Regions from separate parts of the Rheinheimera marina genome, predicted to be linked through region 2. Evidence: predicted binding sites of a transcription regulator. Region 2 holds the regulator's gene; the other holds the start of a gene.
What was found. Region 2 encodes FNR, which switches genes on or off when oxygen is low (the NO sensors DNR and NnrR bind a similar motif). Its sites were predicted from a motif close to TTGATNTANATCAA; they were not measured.
Positions count from the first base shown of each region.

Region 1: a site for FNR is predicted at 3,781-3,794, ahead of ACFO3I_RS12505 (cytochrome ubiquinol oxidase subunit I). Genes of this name have one in related genera too.

Region 1 is NZ_JBHSGB010000010.1:623,585-630,620, forward strand. It holds gene cydD (thiol reductant ABC exporter subunit CydD) at 1-864, opposite strand, end outside; gene cydX (cytochrome bd-I oxidase subunit CydX) at 861-971, opposite strand; gene cydB (cytochrome d ubiquinol oxidase subunit II) at 982-2,118, opposite strand; gene ACFO3I_RS12505 (cytochrome ubiquinol oxidase subunit I) at 2,121-3,674, opposite strand; gene ACFO3I_RS12510 (NAD-dependent epimerase/dehydratase family protein) at 3,847-4,641, shown strand; gene ACFO3I_RS12515 (S8 family peptidase) at 4,699-6,489, opposite strand; gene ACFO3I_RS12520 (heavy-metal-associated domain-containing protein) at 6,897-7,036, opposite strand, start outside.
Region 2 is NZ_JBHSGB010000005.1:276,915-283,950, reverse strand. It holds gene ACFO3I_RS05495 (DUF2987 domain-containing protein) at 1-492, shown strand, start outside; gene ACFO3I_RS05490 (DTW domain-containing protein) at 492-977, shown strand; gene ttcA (tRNA 2-thiocytidine(32) synthetase TtcA) at 983-1,912, opposite strand; gene uspE (universal stress protein UspE) at 1,981-2,913, opposite strand; gene fnr (fumarate/nitrate reduction transcriptional regulator Fnr) at 3,022-3,738, opposite strand; gene ACFO3I_RS05470 (sulfite exporter TauE/SafE family protein) at 3,785-4,468, opposite strand; gene ccoS (cbb3-type cytochrome oxidase assembly protein CcoS) at 4,461-4,628, opposite strand; gene ACFO3I_RS05460 (heavy metal translocating P-type ATPase) at 4,625-7,006, opposite strand; gene ACFO3I_RS05455 (FixH family protein) at 7,022-7,036, opposite strand, start outside.

The DNA of each region.
Region 1 (7,036 bases), on a different contig from region 2:
TAGTAACAAGATAAACAAGGCACTGGGGTAAGCCACCGGCACCTGTTGTTTGGCCCAGGGTAATTCCCCAAGCAAACCCAAGCCCAGATACAAAGCCACAAAGGCAATCGCGAGGGCAGACAAGAGTTCCAGCACGGCACCAGACAAAAAGGCTTTTTGCAACACCTTCATACTGCGACGCCGGTATTCGGCGCTGGCGTGGTCCAATTGCCGGATCACCTGATCTTCGGCGGCCAGTAACTTAATTTGGGCAAAACCACGCAGAAACTCCAGAAAGCGGCCACCTAATAAACCCAAAGCCTGGATTTGGCGTTGGCTTTCTTCGGCCGCTTTTTTACCCAATAAAATCATAAATAGCGGGATCAACGGTGCCGTAAGCAGCAGCAGGAAGGCCGCAAAAGGGCTGTAACAGGCCGCCGCGATCGCAATCAACAAAGGCGTCAGTACCACCAACCAGAGCTGTGGCCAGTAGCGGCTGAGGTAAGGGTCCAGCGCGTCCACCTGTTCCAGTACTAAGGTCGAGATCTCACCGTCATTGCCAACCAGTGCACGGCGGGGGCCGGCCAGTTCCAGTTGGCTGAACAGTTGTTGCTGCAAATGCTGGCGCGCCTGTTGGCTGACACGCATGGCCTGCAAATCTTTCAGGGCCAGCAAGCCGGCGCGTGCAAGCCAGCTCAGGATAAACCAGCTGGCATCCGTCAGGCTGAGCTCTTCACCCGCCAGCAACTGACCGCAACACCAGGCCAGCCACCAGCACTGCAGCAGCAACATCAGAGTAGCCAGGCTACCTGCCAGCACGGAAAAACAAAGGCCAACCCGGTAAGGGGCCAGCCAGTGTTTGAGTTCAGACGCAGTTTGACTCACTCGCCATCCTTGTCATCCGGATAGCCATTCAGCTCCAGCCACATCGCATTGATGATGCCGAAGGAGCATGCCAGCAACACGCCGAGGATCCAGGTGAAATACCACATAGTCAGCTCCTTAATACAGTGAATGCGGGTTGTTGTTGATGCTGTCCTGGTTTAACCGGCCAAACATTTTGTAATAGCTCCAACTGGTGTAAGCCAAAATGATGGGCACAAAAATACAGGCAACGATAAACATAATTTTCAGGGTCAGCGCGCTGGAGGTGGCGTCCCACATGGTCAGGCTGTGATCCGGCATGCTGCTGGACGGCATAATGAACGGGAACATGGCCACACCGCAGGTCATAATCACCCCGGTCATCGCCAATGAAGAGGCGACAAAGGCTTGCCAGGCTTTGGCGGCTTTGCTGCAAAGGGCAGACAGCAGAAAGGCCGCCACACCCAGCACAGGGAAGAGCCACAGCACTGGGGCCTCGTCGAAGTTCTGCACCCAGGCACCGGAGCTGATTTCCACGGTTTTACTGACCGCGTTATTGATGGCGTTGTGGTCCAGTTCGCTGGTCAGCTGGTAACCCATGCCGGCCGCTGATAACCAGACACCAGCCAGCACAAACAGCAGGGCAGCCAGTAAGGCGGACACCACAGAGACGGTCTGAGCACGCTGGCGTAGCGACGCTTCGGTTTTCATTTGCAGATAGGTCGCACCCTGATTCACAAACATCAGCAGGCTTAACACGCCCACCAGTAAGGCAAAGGGATTTAACAGCGCCAGGAACGACCCTGTGTAGTGAATACGCAGCAGCTCGTCGAAATGGAACGGCACCCCTTGCAGCAAGTTACCAAAGGCCACGCCAAAGATCACTGGCGGAATGGCTGAGCCAGCAGTCAGCGCCCAGTCCCAGTTGCTGCGCCAGCGCTGGTTGTCCAGTTTCGAACGGTAGTCAAAACCAATAGGCCGTAAAAATAGCGCCGCCAGAGTGGCCATCATCGCCAGGTAGAAACCGCTGAACGCGGTGGCGTACACCGGAGGCCAGGCAGCAAACAAGGCGCCGCCTGCGGTGATCAACCACACCTGATTGCCGTCCCAATGCGGAGCGACGGCGTTAATCATTATCCGGCGTTCCGTGTCGTCTTTGCCAATCACTTTCAGCAGGGCACCGACACCCATATCAAAACCGTCGGTAATGGCAAAACCAATCAGCAAAACACCAACCAGTAACCACCAGATAAAGCGCAGAAATTCGTAATCCATGGTTAAACCTCCTGCAGATCCTGTTCGTGATGGTATTTGCCGGTGTGCAGGGCGGACGGGCCTTTGCGGGCAAAATGCTGCATCAGATAAACTTCAATAATAAGGAATATGGTGTACAGCAAGGTGATAGCGCCAAGGCTGAACCAGACTTCGCCAACAGTCAGTTGTGAGGCCGCCAGATGGGTCGGCAGAATTTCACCGACAGCCCAGGGCTGACGACCATACTCCGCAACAAACCAGCCGGCTTCACAGGCAATCCAGGGCAAAGGCAGCGATAAAATGGCGGCTTTGAGTAACCATTTCGGCTTGTCCATGGTGCGTTTGGCACTGTGGTAGAAGGCTGCGGCAAACACCAGCAACATAATAAAGCCGCTGGCAACCATGACTCGGAAGCTCCAGAACATAGGGGCGACTTTGGGCACGCTCTGCTCCACTGCCTGTTCAATTTGAGCTTGTGTGGCTTGGGTCGGGTCTTCTGCATAGGCGGTTAACAGCAGGCCGTACCCTAAGTCTTTTTTCACTGCTTCAAAGGCCGTTTTGGTGGCTGGGCTGTCATCCCCGGCCCGCAGTTGCTTCAGCAGACCATAGGCTTGCTGGCCATTGATGATGCGCTCGCGGTGCTGCTGTTTGAGCTCGGCAATGCCGGTGACAGGTTTATCCAGTGAACGGGTGGCGATTAACCCTAAAGCGCCCGGGATTATCAGCGCGTAGTCAGTGGTTTGGGTGTCTTCATTTGGCAGACCGAAGACGGTAAAGGCGGCCGGTGCTTCATGGGTTTTCCATTCGGCTTCCACCGCAGCCAGTTTAGTTTTCTGCACATCACCCAGTTCATAACCGGATTCATCCCCCAGCACAATAACAGACAGGGCGCTGGCCAGGCCGAAGGCGGAGGCAATAGCAAAACTGCGGCGGGCAAAGGCAAGATCGCGGCCTTTGAGCAAATACCAGGCAGATATCGCCAGCACAAACATGGCGCCAGTCACATAACCGGCCGACACAGTGTGGACAAATTTTACCTGAGCCACAGGGTTGAAAATTACTTCGCTGAAGCTGGTCATTTCCATCCGCATGGTCTGGTAATTAAACTCGGCACCCACAGGATGCTGCATCCAGCCATTGGCGATCAGTATCCACAGTGCGGACAGGTTTGAGCCCAACGCAACCAGCCAGGTGACGGTTAAGTGCTGCACCTTGGATAAACGGTCCCAGCCAAAGAAAAATAAGCCGACCAAAGTGGATTCAAGGAAAAATGCCATCAGGCCTTCAATGGCCAGTGGGGCACCAAAGATGTCGCCGACATAATGCGAATAATAGGACCAGTTGGTACCAAACTGGAATTCCATCGCAATGCCTGTGGTTACCCCCAAGGCGAAGTTAATGGCAAACAGCTTGCCCCAGAACTTGGTCATGTCACGGTAAATTTCTTTACCTGTCATCACATAGACCGACTCCATAATGGCAAGTAAAAAGGTCATGCCCAGCGTTAACGGGACAAACAGAAAGTGGTACATCGCGGTTGCAGCAAACTGCAACCTGGAAAGTTCTACAACATCCATCCGGGAGCTCCTTCGATCGGCTTGATGGGTTGACAGCGCAAGTGACTAAAATCAGCACAGCAGGTTTTAGTTAAGCTTAATTTACTGATTTCTGTAGAATTGGATCTTGATAAAGATCAAGGTTCCGGATGCCTTTCCGGACGAATCGTCAGCATAAAGGTGTAGCAAACAAATGAAGGTGATTGTCGTAGGCGCTGGCTGGTTAGCCCGGCAACTGGTGCAACCGTTACAGCAGGCTGGGGTTGAGTTGTGGTTGACCAGCCGGGACTCCCGTACTGTCGCTGAGCTTGGGGAGTTAGGGTTGTTACTTCGCTTTGATGCGGACGACCTGAACAACCCGGCGCTGTTGCAGCGTTTTTCCGGGGCTGTGGTGCTGTGCCTGATCCCGGCCAGTCGTTCAAATCCCGCACTGTATCTGGCGTCGTTAACCAGGCTGTGTCAGTTGATGGTGACCGCTGGCAGCCTGGCCTGTATTCATATCAGCAGCTCCGGCATTTATCAGGGGCTGACAGGGCTGGTCAATGAAGAAGCCGAACTGCAACTAACTGACAGCCGGGTGGCCTTGTTGTATCAGGCCGAGCAACTGGTCAGCCAGAGCGTGCCAAGCTGTACCTTGCGTCTGGCCGGTCTGATTGGACCGGGCCGTCACCCAGGGCGTTTTATGGCGGGCAAAGTGGTGCCAGATTCACAAGGGGCTGTGAATATGGTGCATAGCCAGGATATCAGCCGCTTTATTGTTCAGGTGCTGCACCAACAGCTGTGGCCAGCGACCTATAACTTGTCCAGCCCTGAGTTTTGCTGTAGAGCTGAGTTCTATCAGCAGGCATGTGCAGCATTGGGGACCCCGGCTGCCGGACTGGATGGGCTGAATCTCGACAGTCGCCAGGTCGACAGTGGCAAAGCGATGCAGGTGGCAGACTTTCGGTTTGCGTATCCCTCTGCGTTACAGGCCATTGCAGATTGTTAAAAAAGCCGGTCATCAGACCGGCTTGGCTTTCAGGATGGCTCCACCGGAGTACCCGGATTAAGGCTGATAAGAGGTGGTCAGCGTCACCCCTGAGGCTGCACTGTAGCCGCGGATACTGATGTAGTAAGTTGCCGCGCTTGGGTTAGTAAAGTTACAGCTTTCGTTATTGCCTGTCAGGTAAGGGCGGCAGTCATAGCTGCTGGTGGTTGGCTGCGCACCTTGGCGTACATAGAGATCGGCGTCACCAGTACCGCCAGAGATACTGACAGTCAGGCTGGCCATACCGGCGGGAACCGCCAGCGTGTAATGTTTCCAGGCATTACGGGCCACTGAAATATCCGTTACTGTGGCTGTTTGGCCGGTACCACCGCCACCTCCTGTGCCCGCTGCCGCCGCGACAGCGGCTGCTGCATCAACAATACCTGTGCCGCAACTGGTGCAAGTGGCTGGGAATGAGCGCGTTGTGGTTTTCAGGATGCTCTCAATTTCATCCGGAGTTGCCGAAGGTTTGACTTGCTTAATTAACGCGGCCACACCAGCCACATGAGGTGCTGCCATCGAGGTGCCCTGACTGTAACCATAGCTGTCGGAGCCTGGTGTGCTGGTGCCTGTGTTGTAGGTCGACAGGATGCCGTTCGGATCATTGGAAGAGCTCATCGCGCCGCCAGGTGCAGCAACGTCGATAGAGCTGCCGTAGTTAGAATAATAAGCACGGCCACCACTGCGGTTGGTGGATGCCACGTTCACCACGCCGGCACAGTTACCAGGGTTAAAGTTATTGGCATTGCCATTGTCGTTCCCTGCAGCAATCACAATAACAGCCCCTAAACCACGCGCTGTATTGATTGCCTGCTGAGTCGTTGAATCACAGGCGCCAGATCCACCCAGGCTCATATTAATCACTTTGGCAGGGTTGGCATTCACTGGTAAACCAGACACTGTGCCCCCTGCCGCCCAGACGATACCGTCAGCAATATCCGAGGTATAACCACCACATTTACCTAACACACGCACTGGAACCACTTTAGCGCCATAGGCAACCCCGGCAACCCCACTGTTGTTGTTGGTGACGGCTGCAATGGTGCCTGAAACGTGGGTACCGTGCCATGAAGAGTTTTGCGCTGAATGGGTGCCACCGCATTCATTGGCCAGGATCCAATCGCCCGGATCCTGTGCGTTGGAATCACGGCCATTCCCGTCATTGCCAACAAAGCTGTCCGAAATCATGTCGTAACCCGGCAGGATATTGGCGTTCAAATCAGCGTGCGGACGGTAACCTGTGTCAAGCACTGCGACCACGACACCAGAACCTGTGGCGCTGTCCCAGGCGGTGTTAGCGCGTAAGCCACCTGTTGATTCATAGTAATGCCATTGGCTGGTGTATTGGGTGTCGTTCGGGGTGGCGGCAATCTGCAGCAGTTTATCTTCTTCCACCTGAGAGACGTTCGGATCCTTCGCCAGGTTCTTCAGCATTTCCCGGGTTTCTTTGTCGTTTAACTTACGATCGGCTTTGACAATATGGCGTTTAGAATTGATGCCGCTGGTGCGGACAAACTCCAGCGACGTCCCTGCCAGCGCAGATAAATCGCTTGCGATATGGGCTTTGACAAAGCTGCTTCTTTGCTGCTCTGGCAGCGCGGACAAGCTGGCTTCGCCCTGGCCAATTGAGTTGGCTGATTCGTCTTTGTATTCGACGATAAAGCGGGTAACCAGTTGATTACTTTCCTGCTGGTCGGCAGCAGCTTGTTGTTGCTCTGGCGCTGCAGTGGCCGGCACTGAGCTGAACAGAGCTGCAGCGGACATGCAGATTAACGCGACTTGGTTCAGTTTAAATTTTTTATGTTGCATATGGTTCTCTCTGGATAGTTGTTGAATTCATCACGTCTGTACCTGAAATGGTTGTTTTTGTTGACGTGACCGGCCAATCATTGGTCAATAAATTGTTAATGTAAATGTTATTGTTTTTACGATTTTCTAGTTTTAATGCGATTTTTATCAAATTTTTAGAGCGTTCTGCGGTATTGTGCTGTGTTTTAGCGACGAAAATTCAGGCTTTGGTTACAAATGATCACAATTGTATTTATATTGAAAATTTTTCTTTATATTCCAAAAAAATCTAAAAAATATTCGTTTGCTATATGGGGGAGGGGGCTGATTCCGGGAATTGGATGGCGGTCAGGCAATTTGATCTGGCATGGTACTGCTTGTGGAGATATTCGATGGAAGACAAGAGGCAGCAGCTGCCTGCCCCGTCGTTACTGTGTTTCGCTGCGGGGTGTTGCTGAATAGCCCGCTTCGTCCAGTACCTGTAGTAGCTCGTCGCGGCTGAGCAGGCTTTGCACTCTCACCATCTTTGTTGCTAAATCGACTTCTACCTGAGCATCACTCTGCTGCT
Region 2 (7,036 bases):
GGCACCACAGAGCCCTGTGTAGTCGATAAAGCACTGATCACCACTGATATCTCTGAAGCGCCGCTGACACAGGCCGCCAATGGCGAGCTGGTGCTGCCTTACGACCAGGTACTGAATGATAACAAAGCGCTGATCCGCCTGATCCAGCCCGCTGGCGAAGCACAGTGCGATCTGAACTTCAAACTGCGGTCCAGGTTACCGATAGCTGAAAAAACCGAATTGAAAGTGCTGCAGCGTATGCACAGCCAGTTTGATCAATTGCTGGATAGTCTGGCGGGTGTCAGCAAATACTGGCTGCCAGAGGTGCAGGGACTGACGCTTCATTTTGCTGCTGAGGTTGTGGCGAGCTCTGCCAACCCCAAGGTGCAGGCTGCGCTGCAGTGTGAACAGAAAAGCTGCCAGCTGATGCTGACTCACGCTTTGCCAGAGGGCGCCATCATAGAGTTTAGTCAGACGCCATTGTACGCGACGCCTTTGCTTGTCCGGCCCTGATGCCACTGTATTTGCTCACACATGAGCGCGAACTGGCCAGAGCAACAAACACTGGCCAGCTGGTGCTTGAATGCCCAAATTCATGCCGTGAACTGCAGGTAAGCAGGATACTGTGGCAACGCAAAGCGCCTGACGCGACGTTGCTGGAGCTAGCGGCGAAAAACCGCCTTTGGTTGCTGTATCCGGCGAGCGGGCAGGTGCCAAGTCTGAGTGCTGATACACCCTTGTGCTGGGAGCAGCATCATTTAGTACTGCTGGATGCGACCTGGCAGGAAAGTCAGAAAATGCTGCGGCAAAGTCCCTATTTGCAGCGTATTCCCCGACTGAGTCTGGCTGCTGGCCCGTCAGCTTATCAGCTAAGACGTAATCAGCAGCAGGGCGCTTTATGCACAGCCGAAGTGGTGATGCAGTTACTGGAACGAGCGGGGCAGAAGGAAATAAGCGCTGAGCTGGCGCAGCGCTTTGCCGAATTTAATCAGCGCTAAGGACTTTAGCTGAGTTCCACTGTTTGGATCTGAACCTTCTGCTGTTGCTCCTGATAATCCTCGTCGTCCAGTAAACCAACAGGGATTTTTGGCACATCCACTTTATCAAAGGCCAGATCACCCTCTGCTAGGGTGGCACCGCGACGGACTGCGGCGAAATCAAACAGGTTTTTATCCAGCATATGGGACAGGGTGATGTTTTGCATGGCCTGAAACATGGTTTCAATGCGGCCAGGGAAGCGTTTATCCCAATCCTGCAGCATTTCTTTCACCACCTGACGTTGCAAGCCGTCCTGCGAGCCACAGAGGTTACATGGAATAATCGGAAAGCCTTTGGCTTCGGAGTACTTTTCGATGTCCTTTTCTTTGCAGTAGGCCAACGGGCGGATCACAATGTGCTCGCCATTGTCACTGATCAGTTTGGGAGGCATGGACTTCATTTTGCCGCCGTAAAACATATTCAGGAACATGGTTTCAATCATGTCGTCGCGGTGATGACCTAAGGCAATTTTCGTGGCGCCCAGCTCTTTGGCTGTGCGGTATAAAATGCCACGACGCAGGCGTGAACAGAGCGAGCAGGTGGTTTTGCCTTCCGGGATCTTTTCTTTGACGATGGAGTAGGTGTCTTCAGTAACAATCTGAAAGTCCACCCCAAGCTGGCTCAGATAAGCCGGCAATACATCGGCCGGGAAACCTGGTTGTTTCTGGTCCAGATTCACTGCCACAATAGAGAAATCAATAGGTGCAGACTGCTGCAGATTCAGCAGAATATCCAGCAGGGTGTAGCTGTCTTTGCCGCCTGACAAACACACCATCACTTTGTCGCCAGCTTCAATCATGTCGAAATCTGCGATGGCCTGACCCACGTGGCGGCGCAGACGTTTGTGCAGTTTGTTCAGATTGTATTGTGCTTTGGCTTGAACTGAATGTGACATGGACTAAAACCCCGACGAAAAAAGGCGCACATTATACTGTGCGCCACAAGTCCCGTCATCTGGCAGCGTTAGTTTTTACTGAGCGGACAGACAAAATTCGCCGGTTTAACCGCGAGCACGTCACAGTCGAGCCGGTCAATCACGTGTTCTGCGGTATTGCCGATAATAGCGGCAGACAAACCGGTGCGTCCAATGGTGCCAATCACCACCATTTCCGCGTCCAGCTCAGACGCCAGCCGGGGCAACACATCTTCCGGCATACCTTCCGCGACGTGAGTCTGCTCCTGCGGAATGCCAAATTCGGCCGCCAGCTTCTGTACGGCCAGCTGGTGATGTTGTTTCATGTTCTGGTTGTAATCCTGCGGGTTAAATTCAGGAATTTCGATGGCAATATTGACCGGTGTGCCCGGGTAGGCATTCACCAGTTGTACTTTACTGTGCAGCAAAGTGGCCAATGCGTTGGCCTGCTGCAAAATACGCTGATTCAGTGAGCTGTGATGCGTCTGCTCGCTGCCGGCATTCACTGCCGCGATGATATTGCCTTGTTCAGGCCAGTCATGGTCTTTGACCAGTAACACCGGGCAGGGGCATTTGCGTAGTACGTGCCAGTCGGTCGGGGTAAAAATCATCGACTTCAGTACGTCATGATCGTGGGTACCTTTGATCACCAGGTCGAATTGCTGCTCAAGTACGGCCTGTACTATCGCTTCGAACGGTCTGTTGTGCCAGACCACCTGGATATCAATCCGCAGGCCGGCGGCTTGGTAATCTGCCACCAGTTCGCGGATCCAGAGTTCACGGTCTGCAATAACGGCCTGGCGCATGGACTCGCGTTCTTCGCCGGACAGCATGGTGGTCATTTCGTAGGAAAAATCGTAAATAGATAAAAACGCGGTGAGTTGGCAGTCCTGCAATCTGGCCAGTTCGATCGCTCTGCCCAGCGCCTTTTGCTCAACCACTGAAGGGTCGAGCACCACCAGAATGTTGGCATATGATGTCATGGTCGATCTCCTGCTTGGCGTTCGCTTGAGTTAAGTGTAGCCAAGATAAGCTGATCGTCCCGCCCAGACCTTGTTTTAAATCAAGAGTCTGGGCAATTTTGCCCGGATTTAGCGGGCAATCACTGACTGTCCGGCTAACTGCTGCAGGGCGTCAGGATCGACAATGGTAATGAGTTTGCCATCGACCAGGATCAGCTCATCCTTATGGAATCGACCCAATAAGCGGCTAATAGTTTCAACGGTCAGGCCTAAATAATTGCCAATTTCGCCGCGGGTCATGCTGAGCCGGAACTCTTTACGCGAGAAACCGCGGTTGCCAAAGCGGTTAGCCAGATTAGCTAAAAACGCTGCCAGTTTTTCTTCGGCATTTTTCCGGTTGAGCAGGAGCAGCATCTGCTGATCGCCGCTGATGTCCTGACTCATCAGCCGCATCAATTGCTGACGTAACTTAGGTAGCTGGTCCATCAGCTGGTCAATTTGTGAAAAGGGAATTTCGCAGACCATGGCGGTTTCCAGCGCCTGCGCATAGCTTGGGTGCTGCTGTTCACCAATGGCGTCAAAGCCAATCACATCGCCTGGCAGATGGAAACCGGTGATTTGTTCCTCACCAGATTCGGTCAGGGTGTAGGTTTTAAAGGATCCACTACGTACCGCATAGAGTGCAGTCAGCTTTTTTCCAGACTCAAACAGATAATCGCTTTTGTGGTACGGCTTTTTGCGCTCAATAATCTCATCCAACGTGTCCAGCTCGGTAGTGCTCAGGGTAAAAGGCAAACAAAGCTGACTAAAGCCACAGTGCTGGCAATTGAGATTGGAGTGCGACATAAAACCTTCCTGTGGAATTCCACCCTGAATAAAAAACTAATCCAGCTTAAAAAATGCGTGGCGCCAGAGCAAGCCAAATTAGATAAATGGCGTAAATGCCTAATAACAAGCCTGTTAATACACGCACCCATAATTGGCTTTTAAGGCGGATCAACGCGGCGGCTGCCGAGCCGGACAGCAGAATGGCCGGCAGGGTGCCCATACCAAAAGCGAACATCATGGTGCCGCCTTGCCAGACGTGGCCACTGGCCAGGCTCCAGCCTAAGGCGCTGTACACTAAACCACAGGGCAAAAACCCCCAACACAACCCATAGCCCAGTGCTTTGCGGCGACTGTTCAGCGGCAATAGCTTTTTGGCAACGGGCTGTATCTGCCGCCAAAGCACGGCCCCGGCGCGTTCCAGTTGATTCAGACCAAACCAGAGGCGGGTCAGATACAGCGCCATCGCCAGCAACAGCAGCCCGCTCAGTAGTTTGAGCCAGAACAGCGCAAGCCCCAGGCTTGCCAGCAACAAGGCGCCAAAGCTGGCCACCAGCGCACCAAGCAGGCTGTACGTGGTCAGGCGGCCTAGACTTAGCCAGAGTTGTAATGCGGTGCGCTGTGAAGGGCTTTGATCGGTCATGCCAAGCTGCAGCGCGGCAGCCATGCCTCCGCACATCACCAGGCAATGCCCGCTGCCAAGCAGGCCAATGCTGAATAAGCTCAGCAGTTGCAAGCCAAATTCAGTCATCGTGCGATTCGGGTTTCTGGGGTTTGTCGTCGAATAAAATGCTGTAGCCTTCTTTATTCAAATCTTCGAACTGCTTACTACGAACGGCCCAGAAAAAAATGGCCAGCCCCAGACAGACAAACAGAATGGCGATAGGGATCAGCACATAAATAATACTCATGCTTTGAGTAACCTCAATGAATTGGACACCACCAGCACAGAGCTGAAGGACATCCCAATCACCGCGACCAGCGGTGAGACAAAACCACAGACGGCCAGCGGCACAATCAGCAGATTGTAGCCCATAGCCCACCACAGATTCTGCTTAATAACGCGCTGCGCCAGCACTGCACCGCTGAGCAGCTGAGGCAACTGGCGCAGATCACTGTGCAGCAGCACAACGTCAGCCTGGTTTTTCGACAAATCCGTCCCGCTGTCGAGCGCAACGGACACATGCGCGGCGTGGAATGAAGGGCTGTCATTGATACCGTCTCCCAACATCAGCACATGTTCGCCTTGCTGCACAGCCTGTTGCACCAGTTCGACTTTGCGTTCCGGGCTACAGCTTTTTTCGACCCGGTCAAATGGCAGCTGACTGGCCAGTTGTTCAACCTGAGAAGAACTGTCACCGGTCAATAAGACCAGTTTCAGCTGTTGTTGATGCAGTGCAACCAGAGTGGCAGCAGTTTCCGGGCGCAGTTTATCGTCCAGCTCCACAGCCAGTTGAAGTTTGCCGTCGATAGAGCAGTAAACTTGCGCTGCCTCAACGGTCGTGCAACGGCAAAATGCTGCACTACCAACCTGAAGCTGACGCTGCTGACCATCGGGGCTTGTCCAGAGTGCGGACAGACCTTCACCCACATGCAGCTGTACCTGACTTAGTGGGTCGCCTGGAGTCAGGTAGGGGGCAAATGCGCTGGCTATAGGGTGCTCTGAATAGGTCTCAAGCCGGGCAATCAGAGCCAGCAGTTCTGTTTCCGACCATTGGTCTGAAAAGCTGACCTTGCGCGCGATGCTAAAGCGGCCTTGGGTCAGGGTGCCGGTTTTGTCGAGAAACAAGGTGGTCAGTTTGGGCAGCGCTTCGAGCACTTGCTGGTTCTTAATCAAAATGCCCTGGCGATTCAACCGGGCTAAGGCACAGGTGATGGCTGTTGGGGTGGCCAGGGTCAGTGCGCAAGGGCAGGTTGCGACCAGCACAGATAAGGTCACCCAGAAGGCACGTTCCTGGTCAATCCAGAAGTACCAGACGATAAAGGTCAGGGTCGCAATAATGAGTAAGCGCTGGATAAAAAACTGCGCGAGGCGGGTAGTTTTTTCAATAATTTGTGGTTTTTGGTTCAGTGTTTGCTGCTGCAGCGCAATGATTTGGCCAAGTCGCGAACTAGGCAACGCCTGCGACACTTCAATCTCCAACAGACCATCGTGGTTCAAACTGCCAGCCAGTACGGTATCGCCCGGCCGTTTGGCGACCGCTTTGTATTCACCGGTCATCATGGATTCATCGGCTGAGCTGATGCCTGAACGCACCAGGCCGTCTGCCGCTATGGTCTCTCCGGCTTGCACCAGAATGCGATCGCCCGGCTGTAAACGTTTTGCCGAGACGATCTGCGGTTCGCCGCCACCAAGCAAGCGGGCCGACACTGGCATCACTTTCAGCAGGTTGCCTGTGGCTGCTCTGGCGCGGGCGCGGGCGCGAAATTCAAAAAACTTGCCCAGCTGCAGCAAAAAGATAAACATGGTGACAGATTCGAAATACACTTCACCTGTTTTAAATACGGTGGCATACACAGAAGCGAAAAAAGTATAGAACACCGCCAGTGTGACTGGCACATCCATATTGAGCTGGCCAGCTTTTACGGCGCGCCAGGCACTTTGGGTAAAGGGTTTGCCGGCATAAAACACCACAGGCGTGGCGAGCAATAAACAAATCCAGCGCAGAAAACCTTCAAACTGCGCTTCAATTCCGGTGTATTCGCCGAAATAGAGCCCAACCGCCAGCATCATGACTTGCATGCTCATAATGCCTGATACGGCCAGACGTTTCAGAAACTGGCGTAGCTCTGCCTGTTCCTGTTGCTCTTCATTGTCAGCGATAAAAGGGTTGGCCTGATAACCCAGCGCCTGGATTTTTTTCAGTATGGCGCTCAGTTTTAATCGGTCAGCATCCCAAACCAGCTGCAGGCGGGCAGTTGACGAGTTGACGGAAGCCTTATGAATAGCAGACTCAGCACTAAGTTGCTTTTCAATCAACCAGGCGCAAGCCGCACAGCTCATGCCGGATAACGACAGTTCGATTTGAGTGCCAGCGGCAGTGTGTTGGGTAATATCCGTGAGTACGTCGGCACTATCGTAGTTTTGCAGTTTCAGCTCATCAGGCACCAGGCCAGCTTTGCTGGCCGGAGCGGTGCGGAATTTGTAATAGTCCGTCAGTCCCTGTTCGACTATGGTCTGCGCCACCGCCTGGCAGCCAGGGCAACAAAATGGCTGGGCTTGGCCTTCGATGGTCAGCAGAAACTGACTGCCGTCAGGAACAGGTTCATGGCAATGAAAACACAACACAACAACAGCTCCTGATTAATAACCCAACGG